2 regions of the Pseudomonas sp. TE3786 genome follow, and region 2 is predicted to be linked to the other one. Evidence: predicted binding sites of a transcription regulator. Region 2 holds the regulator's gene; the other holds the start of a gene.
What was found. The regulator sigma-54, encoded in region 2, starts transcription at its own class of promoters, with help from an activator protein. The targets are predictions, from matches to a motif close to ANTGGCATNNANNTTGCTNT.
Positions count from the first base shown of each region.

Region 1 (3,387 bases), on a different contig from region 2:
GGCGGTGGCGATGTTCGAGCAGGAACAGCCCGACCTGGTGCTGATGGACGCCCTGATGCCGGTGATGGATGGCTTCGAGGCCGCCCGGCGGATCAAGCTCAAGGCCGGCGAAGCCTTGGTGCCGATCATCTTCCTCACCTCCCTGACTGAAGGCGAAGCGTTGGTGCGCTGCCTGGAAGCGGGCGGTGACGACTTCCTCGCCAAGCCCTATAACCGGGTGATTCTCGAAGCCAAGATCAAGGCCATGGACCGTTTGCGCCGTTTGCAGGCCACGGTGCTGGAGCAGCGCGACCTGATCGCCGGGCACAACGAACACCTGCTCACCGAGCAGCGGGTAGCCAAGGCAGTGTTCGACAAAGTGGCCCATTCGGGCTGCCTGAACGCGCCCAATATCCGTTATCTGCAATCGCCATTTGCGGTGTTCAACGGTGATCTGCTGCTGGCTGCCTTCAAGCCCTCCGGCGGTATGCATGTACTGCTCGGTGACTTCACCGGCCATGGCTTGCCCGCGGCCATCGGTGCCATGCCCCTGGCCGAAGTGTTTTACGGCATGACCGCCAAGGGTTATTCGCTGTCGGAAATCCTTCGCGAGGTAAACGCCAAGCTCAAGCGCATCCTGCCGGTCGGGGTGTTTTGCTGTGCCACCTTGCTCAACCTGAGTTTTCAGCGGCGGGTGGTCGAGGTGTGGAATGGCGGTTTGCCGGATGGCTATCTGCACCGTATTGCCAGCGGCGAACGGGTGCCGCTGGTGTCGCGCCATCTGCCCCTGGGGGTGCTGGAGCCGGCTGACTTCAAGGACGCCCTGGAAATCTATCCGATGGAGCTGGGCGATCGCCTGTTCCTGCTTTCCGATGGCGTGCTGGAAACCTGCAATCCGTCTGATCAGTTGTTTGGCGAGTCGCGCCTGCTCAACGTATTTGCTGCCAATCGCCAGCCCGACCTGCTGTTCGATGAAATTCAGTTGGCCCTCAACGCCTTTCGCGGCGAGGCGCAGGACGATGTGAGCATGGTCGAGGTGTGCCTGGTCGAGGCCGACTCGCTGCCACGGCCACCGCTGGCGTTTGCCGACAGTGGGCAAAGCAGCCCGCTGGACTGGGCGGCCAGCTTCGAATTCCGCGCGCAAACCCTGAAACGTTTCAACCCGCTGCCGTTCCTCCTGCAACTGTTGCTGGAAGTGCAGGGCCTGCGTCTGCAGGGCGGAGCGCTGTACAGCGTGCTGGCCGAACTTTATTCCAATGCCTTGGAGCACGGGGTGTTGGGTCTCGACTCGCAGCTCAAATGCGATGCGTCGGGCTTTGCGCAGTACTACCGCGAGCGTAGCCAGCTGCTGGCCGAGCTGGACCAGGGCTATGTACGTTTTCATCTGCAACTGCTGCCCGAAGAAGGCGGCGGGCGCTTGGTGGTCAAGGTTGAAGACAGCGGCGCTGGCTTCGATGTGCAGGCCGTGCTGGAGCGTCAGCGCACGGCGCAGAGCTTGTCGGGCCGTGGCTTGAGTCTGATTCAACGGCTGACAGAGCGCTCTACCTGGGCAGACGATGGGCGAGGGGTGAGCGTGGAGTTCTCATGGAACGATCAGGCATAATCGCTGGCGGTTTGCTCAGGGAGAATTCCGGTGGCTGATATTCATCTCGACAGTACTGTGCTGGCTGGTCTGCAGGACATCATGGAAGACGAGTATCCGTTGCTGCTGGATACCTTCGTGGCCGACTCCGAAGAGCGCCTGCGCTTGCTGCATGAGGCCTTGCGCAATGGCGATGGCCATGAGTTGCGTCTGGCCGCCCACAGTTTCAAAGGCAGCTGCAGCAATATGGGCGCGCCCCTGTTGGCCGAGCTGTGCAAGCAACTGGAAGACGACTCGCGCAGCGACACCGTCCTTGATGACGCCCCCCGGGTGCTGGAGCAGATCGAACGTGAGTTCGCCATCGTGCGCATCCTGCTCAAGTCCGAACGCCAGCGTTTTTCCTCGCTTTGACCAACCTGCATCGCGGCTAATCGGAATACCGCCCAGCCGCTCCTGCTAGATCGCACGTTCCGTAGGAGCGGCATCAGCCGCGATGCTCTTATTCTTCAGCTATTTCAGCCTTGATACAAAGTTGGCCCAGCCTTTGCTATCTCTCCTGCACGACCCACCCGCACGGAGAGTGCTCAATGTCCGTTGCCTCAGATCCACTCCTGAATTCCGCCCCTGTGGCGAAGCCGCAATCAGCGCCTGCCAAGTCTCAGCAAAAATCGGCTGAGCCCAGCAACGACGATGCTTCCAGCTTTGCCAAGGTGTATGCCAAGGAGCGCCAGGACAAGGCTGTCGACCGCAACGAAGCGGCGGCAAAATCCAAGCAGGCCAAGTCCAATGACAAGGCTGACGATAAGCAAGCGGCCGAGGAAACCCCGGCAGCGGCAAGCAAGGATGAGCCGGCGGTTGCCGATAGCGGCAATCCCTTGCCGACCGATCCGGCCGACGCCGACCCGGTCATCGATCCGATGATTCTGTTGGCCATGGCCGGCCAACAGTTGCAGCAGCCGACCACCCCGCAAGACGCTACTTCGCCGACCACCGGCGAGGGTGGCTCCGGCCTGGAGATCCCGCTGTCGCTCACCGGTCTCACCACTGCGCAGATCACCCAGACCGAAGATGACGGGCATGATCCGCAAGTCGACGCCATGAGCGAACTGCCAGGTGTCGACCTGATGCTGGATCTGGCCGCCAAGGCGCAAGCGGCGACCCAGAAGGGTGGCAGCAACCCATCGGCCGCCCAGGCCGGGCAGACCGGTGGCCAGGACTTCGCCGCCGCCATGGCGCAACTGACGGCCAAACCTGAGGGGGGCGAGAGTCAGGTGACCGATGAGCTGGCGCTGCTCGACAAGGGCAAGGACGGTATCGAAGCGCTGAAGGACAGCAACGCTGATCTGCACGGCGATGCTTTCGCCAACAAGCTCAGTGCGCTGAATCAGGCGGTCAACCAGCAGGTCACCCAGGCCCAGCGCACGCCAGTAGTCCCGGGGGCGCCGGTGTCCATGCAGCAGGGCGTGTGGACCGACGAGGTGGTGGACAAGGTGATGTGGATGTCCAGCCAGAACCTCAAGTCGGCCGATATCCAGCTTGATCCGCCAGACCTCGGACGCCTTGAGGTCCGTATCAATATGAGCCAGGACGCGGCTACCCAGGTGACCTTCGCCAGCCCCCACGTGGGTGTGCGCGATGCGGTAACCGAATCCATGCACCGCCTACGGGAGATGTTCACCCAGCAGGGCATGAGCATGGACGTCAACGTTTCCGATCAGTCGCTGAACCGCGGTTGGGCCGGGCAGAACGGTAACGACGGTCAGCAGAGCCGTGGTGGTTCCAGTGGCGGCAACAGCCTGCTGGGTGGCGATGAAGAAATCAGCGTG
Region 1 covers NZ_JBSRZF010000005.1:148,181-151,567, forward strand. Annotated here, with positions in the region: gene ACVW0Y_RS08140 (SpoIIE family protein phosphatase) at 1-1,582, shown strand, start outside; gene ACVW0Y_RS08145 (Hpt domain-containing protein) at 1,613-1,972, shown strand; gene ACVW0Y_RS08150 (flagellar hook-length control protein FliK) at 2,149-3,387, shown strand, end outside.
Region 1: a site for sigma-54 is predicted at 2,093-2,112, ahead of ACVW0Y_RS08150 (flagellar hook-length control protein FliK). Genes of this name have one in related genera too.

Region 2 (3,387 bases):
GCCTGAACCGGACCGGCCACTGACGATGATCAAACGCATGCACAGTCACCCGTTCGCCTAGCGGCCGTTTTGTACGTCTACGACAACCTGATACAGACGTTCGCTGGTGGGGGCGTGGCGCAGTTGTTCGCGGACATCGCTGCGGTCGAGCATGCTGGCGATCTGGCGCAACAGTTCCAAGTGTTCATCGGTGGCAGCTTCGGGGACCAGCAGCACGAACAGCAGGTCGACCGGGGCACCGTCGATGGCGTCGAAGTCGACGGCGGAATCGAGGCGCAGCAGGGCGCTGATCGGAGCGGTGCAACCTGGCAGGCGGCAATGGGGGATGGCGATGCCATTGCCAAAGCCGGTGGAGCCTAGTTTTTCACGGGCCACCAGGCTTTCGAAAATGTCTTGTCCATCCAGATCGGGCAGTTCGCGGGCGACCAGGTTGGCGATTTGTTCGAGTACACGCTTTTTGCTGCCACCCGGCACGCCCACAAGGGAGCGGCCGGGGGTCAGGATATTTTCAAGTCGAATCATGGGTTGGGGTGGTGTCAGCGAACTGTGGCGCCTTGCAGGCGACCCAGCTGCTTTTCCTTATGTTTGATAAGTTGGCGGTCGAGTTTGTCGGTGAGTAGATCGATAGCTGCGTACATGTCGTCATGTTCGGCGTTGGCGACCACTTCGCCCCCGGCGATGTGCAAAGTCGCTTCGATTTTCTGTTTGAGCTTCTCGACCTCCATGGTCACTTGCACGTTGGTGATCTTGTCGAAGTGGCGTTCTAATCGACTGAGTTTTTCGTCGATGTAGTCGCGTAGGGCGTCGGTCACATCCAGCTGATGTCCACTGATGTTGACTTGCATACCGCTTTCTCCTTATTGCCGTGTGTAAGAGACAAGCTAACGGGCTTGTCGCCGGAACACTTTGGCCTTGGATCAGTGTAGCCGTCTTGCCAGAGCAGGGTTCGCAGCAGGTGCCGGGTCGAACCCTGAATAACGTTTACATCAGTCGCTTACGTTCACTGGAGGGCGCTATCCCGAGGGATTCGCGGTATTTGGCGACTGTGCGACGGGCTACCTGAATGCCCTGTGCCTCCAGTAAACCAGCGATCTTGCTGTCACTCAACGGCTTTTTCGCATTTTCCGCTGCAACCAGTTTTTTGATGATTGCGCGTATCGCTGTGGACGAGCATTCGCCGCCTTCGGAGGTACTGACGTGGCTGGAGAAGAAGTACTTCAGCTCGTAAATACCGCGCGGGGTATGCATGAATTTCTGCGTGGTGACGCGGGAAATGGTCGATTCGTGCATGCCCACCGCTTCGGCGATGTCATGCAGAACCAGAGGCTTCATGGCCTCGTCGCCGTAATCGAGAAAACCGCGCTGGTGCTCGACGATCTGGCTGGCGACTTTCATCAGCGTTTCGTTGCGGCTCTGCAGGCTCTTGATAAACCAGCGCGCCTCTTGCAGCTGATTGCGCATAAAGGTGTTGTCGGCGCTGGAGTCGGCACGCCGCACGAAGCCGGCGTATTGCGGGTTGACCCGCAGGCGCGGCATGGCTTCCTGGTTCAGCTCCACCAGCCAGCGATCGTTGTGCTTGCGCACGATCACATCGGGCACCACATATTCCGGCTCACTGGCTTCGATCTGCGAACCCGGGCGCGGGTTGAGGCTTTGAATCAGTTCGATGACCTGACGCAGCTCATCTTCCTTGAGCTTCATGCGGCGCATCAGTTGGCTGTAATCGCGGCCGCCCAGCAGGTCGAGGTAATCACCGGCCAGACGCTGCGCTTCGGCCAGCCACGGGGTTTTTGCCGGCAGCTGACGCAGTTGCAACAGCAGGCATTCGCGCAGGTCGCGGGCACCAATGCCGGAGGGTTCGAATTGTTGAATGCGGTGCAGCACGGCTTCGACTTCGTCGAGCTCGATATCCAGCTCAGGGTCGAAAGCGTCCAGCACTTCTTCGAGGGTTTCTTCCAGATAGCCCTGGTCGTTGATGCAGTCGATCAGGGTGACGGCAATCAGCCGGTCCTTGTCGGACATCGGTGCCAGGTTGAGCTGCCAGAGCATGTGGCTTTGCAGGCTTTCGCCAGCCGAGGTGCGGGTGGTGAAGTCCCACTCGTCATCGTCGTTGGAGGGTAGGCTGCTGGCGCTGGTCTGGTAGATGTCTTCCCAGGCGGTGTCGACGGGAAGCTCATTGGGAATGCGTTCGTTCCATTCACCTTCCTCCAGGTTGTCGACGGTGGGTGCCGAAGTTTCCTGGTAGCTGGTGTCTTGGTAGGACTCTTCGTTGTTCGGCGCGGGGGGGGCGCTTTCGGCACCATCGGCCAACGGGTCGCTATTGTCGAAGTCCTCGCCTTCTTCCTGGCGTTCGAGCATGGGATTGGACTCCAGTGCCTCTTGGATCTCTTGCTGCAGATCCAGGGTGGACAGTTGGAGTAAGCGGATGGCTTGTTGCAGCTGCGGTGTCATCGTCAGCTGCTGGCCCATTTTTAGGACTAGCGATGGTTTCATGGAGGGGGCTTAAGACCTTATTCGCCGGCGCATACGCGCTTTCCACAACGAGGGCGCCGAGACGCCACCAGGAAGCAAATTATATGCCTATGTTTGAGGTGTTTGCCTAGTCCTCAATCGAAGTCTGTAGGGCGTGTCTTTTTTACTGTACAGACACGCGCTACAGGGAGGCTTTACAGGCGGAACTCGTGGCCCAGATAAACCTCTTTCACCAGCTGGTTGGCCAGGATGGTTTGCGCGTCGCCTTCGGCAATCAGCTGGCCGTCGTTGACGATATAGGCGGTCTCGCAGATATCCAGCGTTTCACGCACGTTGTGATCGGTGATCAGCACGCCTATGCCTTTGGCCTTGAGGTGGTGAATGATCTGTTTGATATCGCCAACGGAGATCGGGTCGACGCCGGCGAAGGGTTCATCCAGCAGGATGAATTTCGGTGCTGTGGCCAGGGCGCGGGCGATTTCCACCCGGCGGCGTTCGCCACCGGACAGGCTCATGCCGAGGTTGTCGCGGATATGGCTGATGTGGAATTCCTGCAGCAGGCTTTCCAGTTCCTTGCGACGCCCGGCGCTGTCGAGTTCCTTGCGGGTTTCCAGGATCGCCATGATGTTGTCGGCCACCGACAGCTTGCGGAAGATCGAGGCTTCCTGCGGCAGATAGCCGATACCGGCGCGTGCGCGGCCGTGCATGGGCAGGTGGGTGACGTCCTGTTGGTCGATCAGCACGCGGCCCTGGTCGGCATTCACCAGGCCGACGATCATATAGAAGCAGGTGGTCTTGCCGGCACCGTTGGGGCCCAGCAGGCCAACGATCTGGCCGCTTTCGATGGATACGCTGACATCACGAACCACCTGGCGGCCCTTGTAGGCTTTGGCCAGGTGCTGGGCTTTGAGAATC
Region 2 covers NZ_JBSRZF010000012.1:142,182-145,568, forward strand. Annotated here, with positions in the region: gene rapZ (RNase adapter RapZ) at 1-39, opposite strand, end outside; gene ptsN (PTS IIA-like nitrogen regulatory protein PtsN) at 58-522, opposite strand; gene hpf (ribosome hibernation-promoting factor, HPF/YfiA family) at 537-845, opposite strand; gene ACVW0Y_RS14830 (RNA polymerase factor sigma-54) at 982-2,493, opposite strand; gene lptB (LPS export ABC transporter ATP-binding protein) at 2,667-3,387, opposite strand, start outside.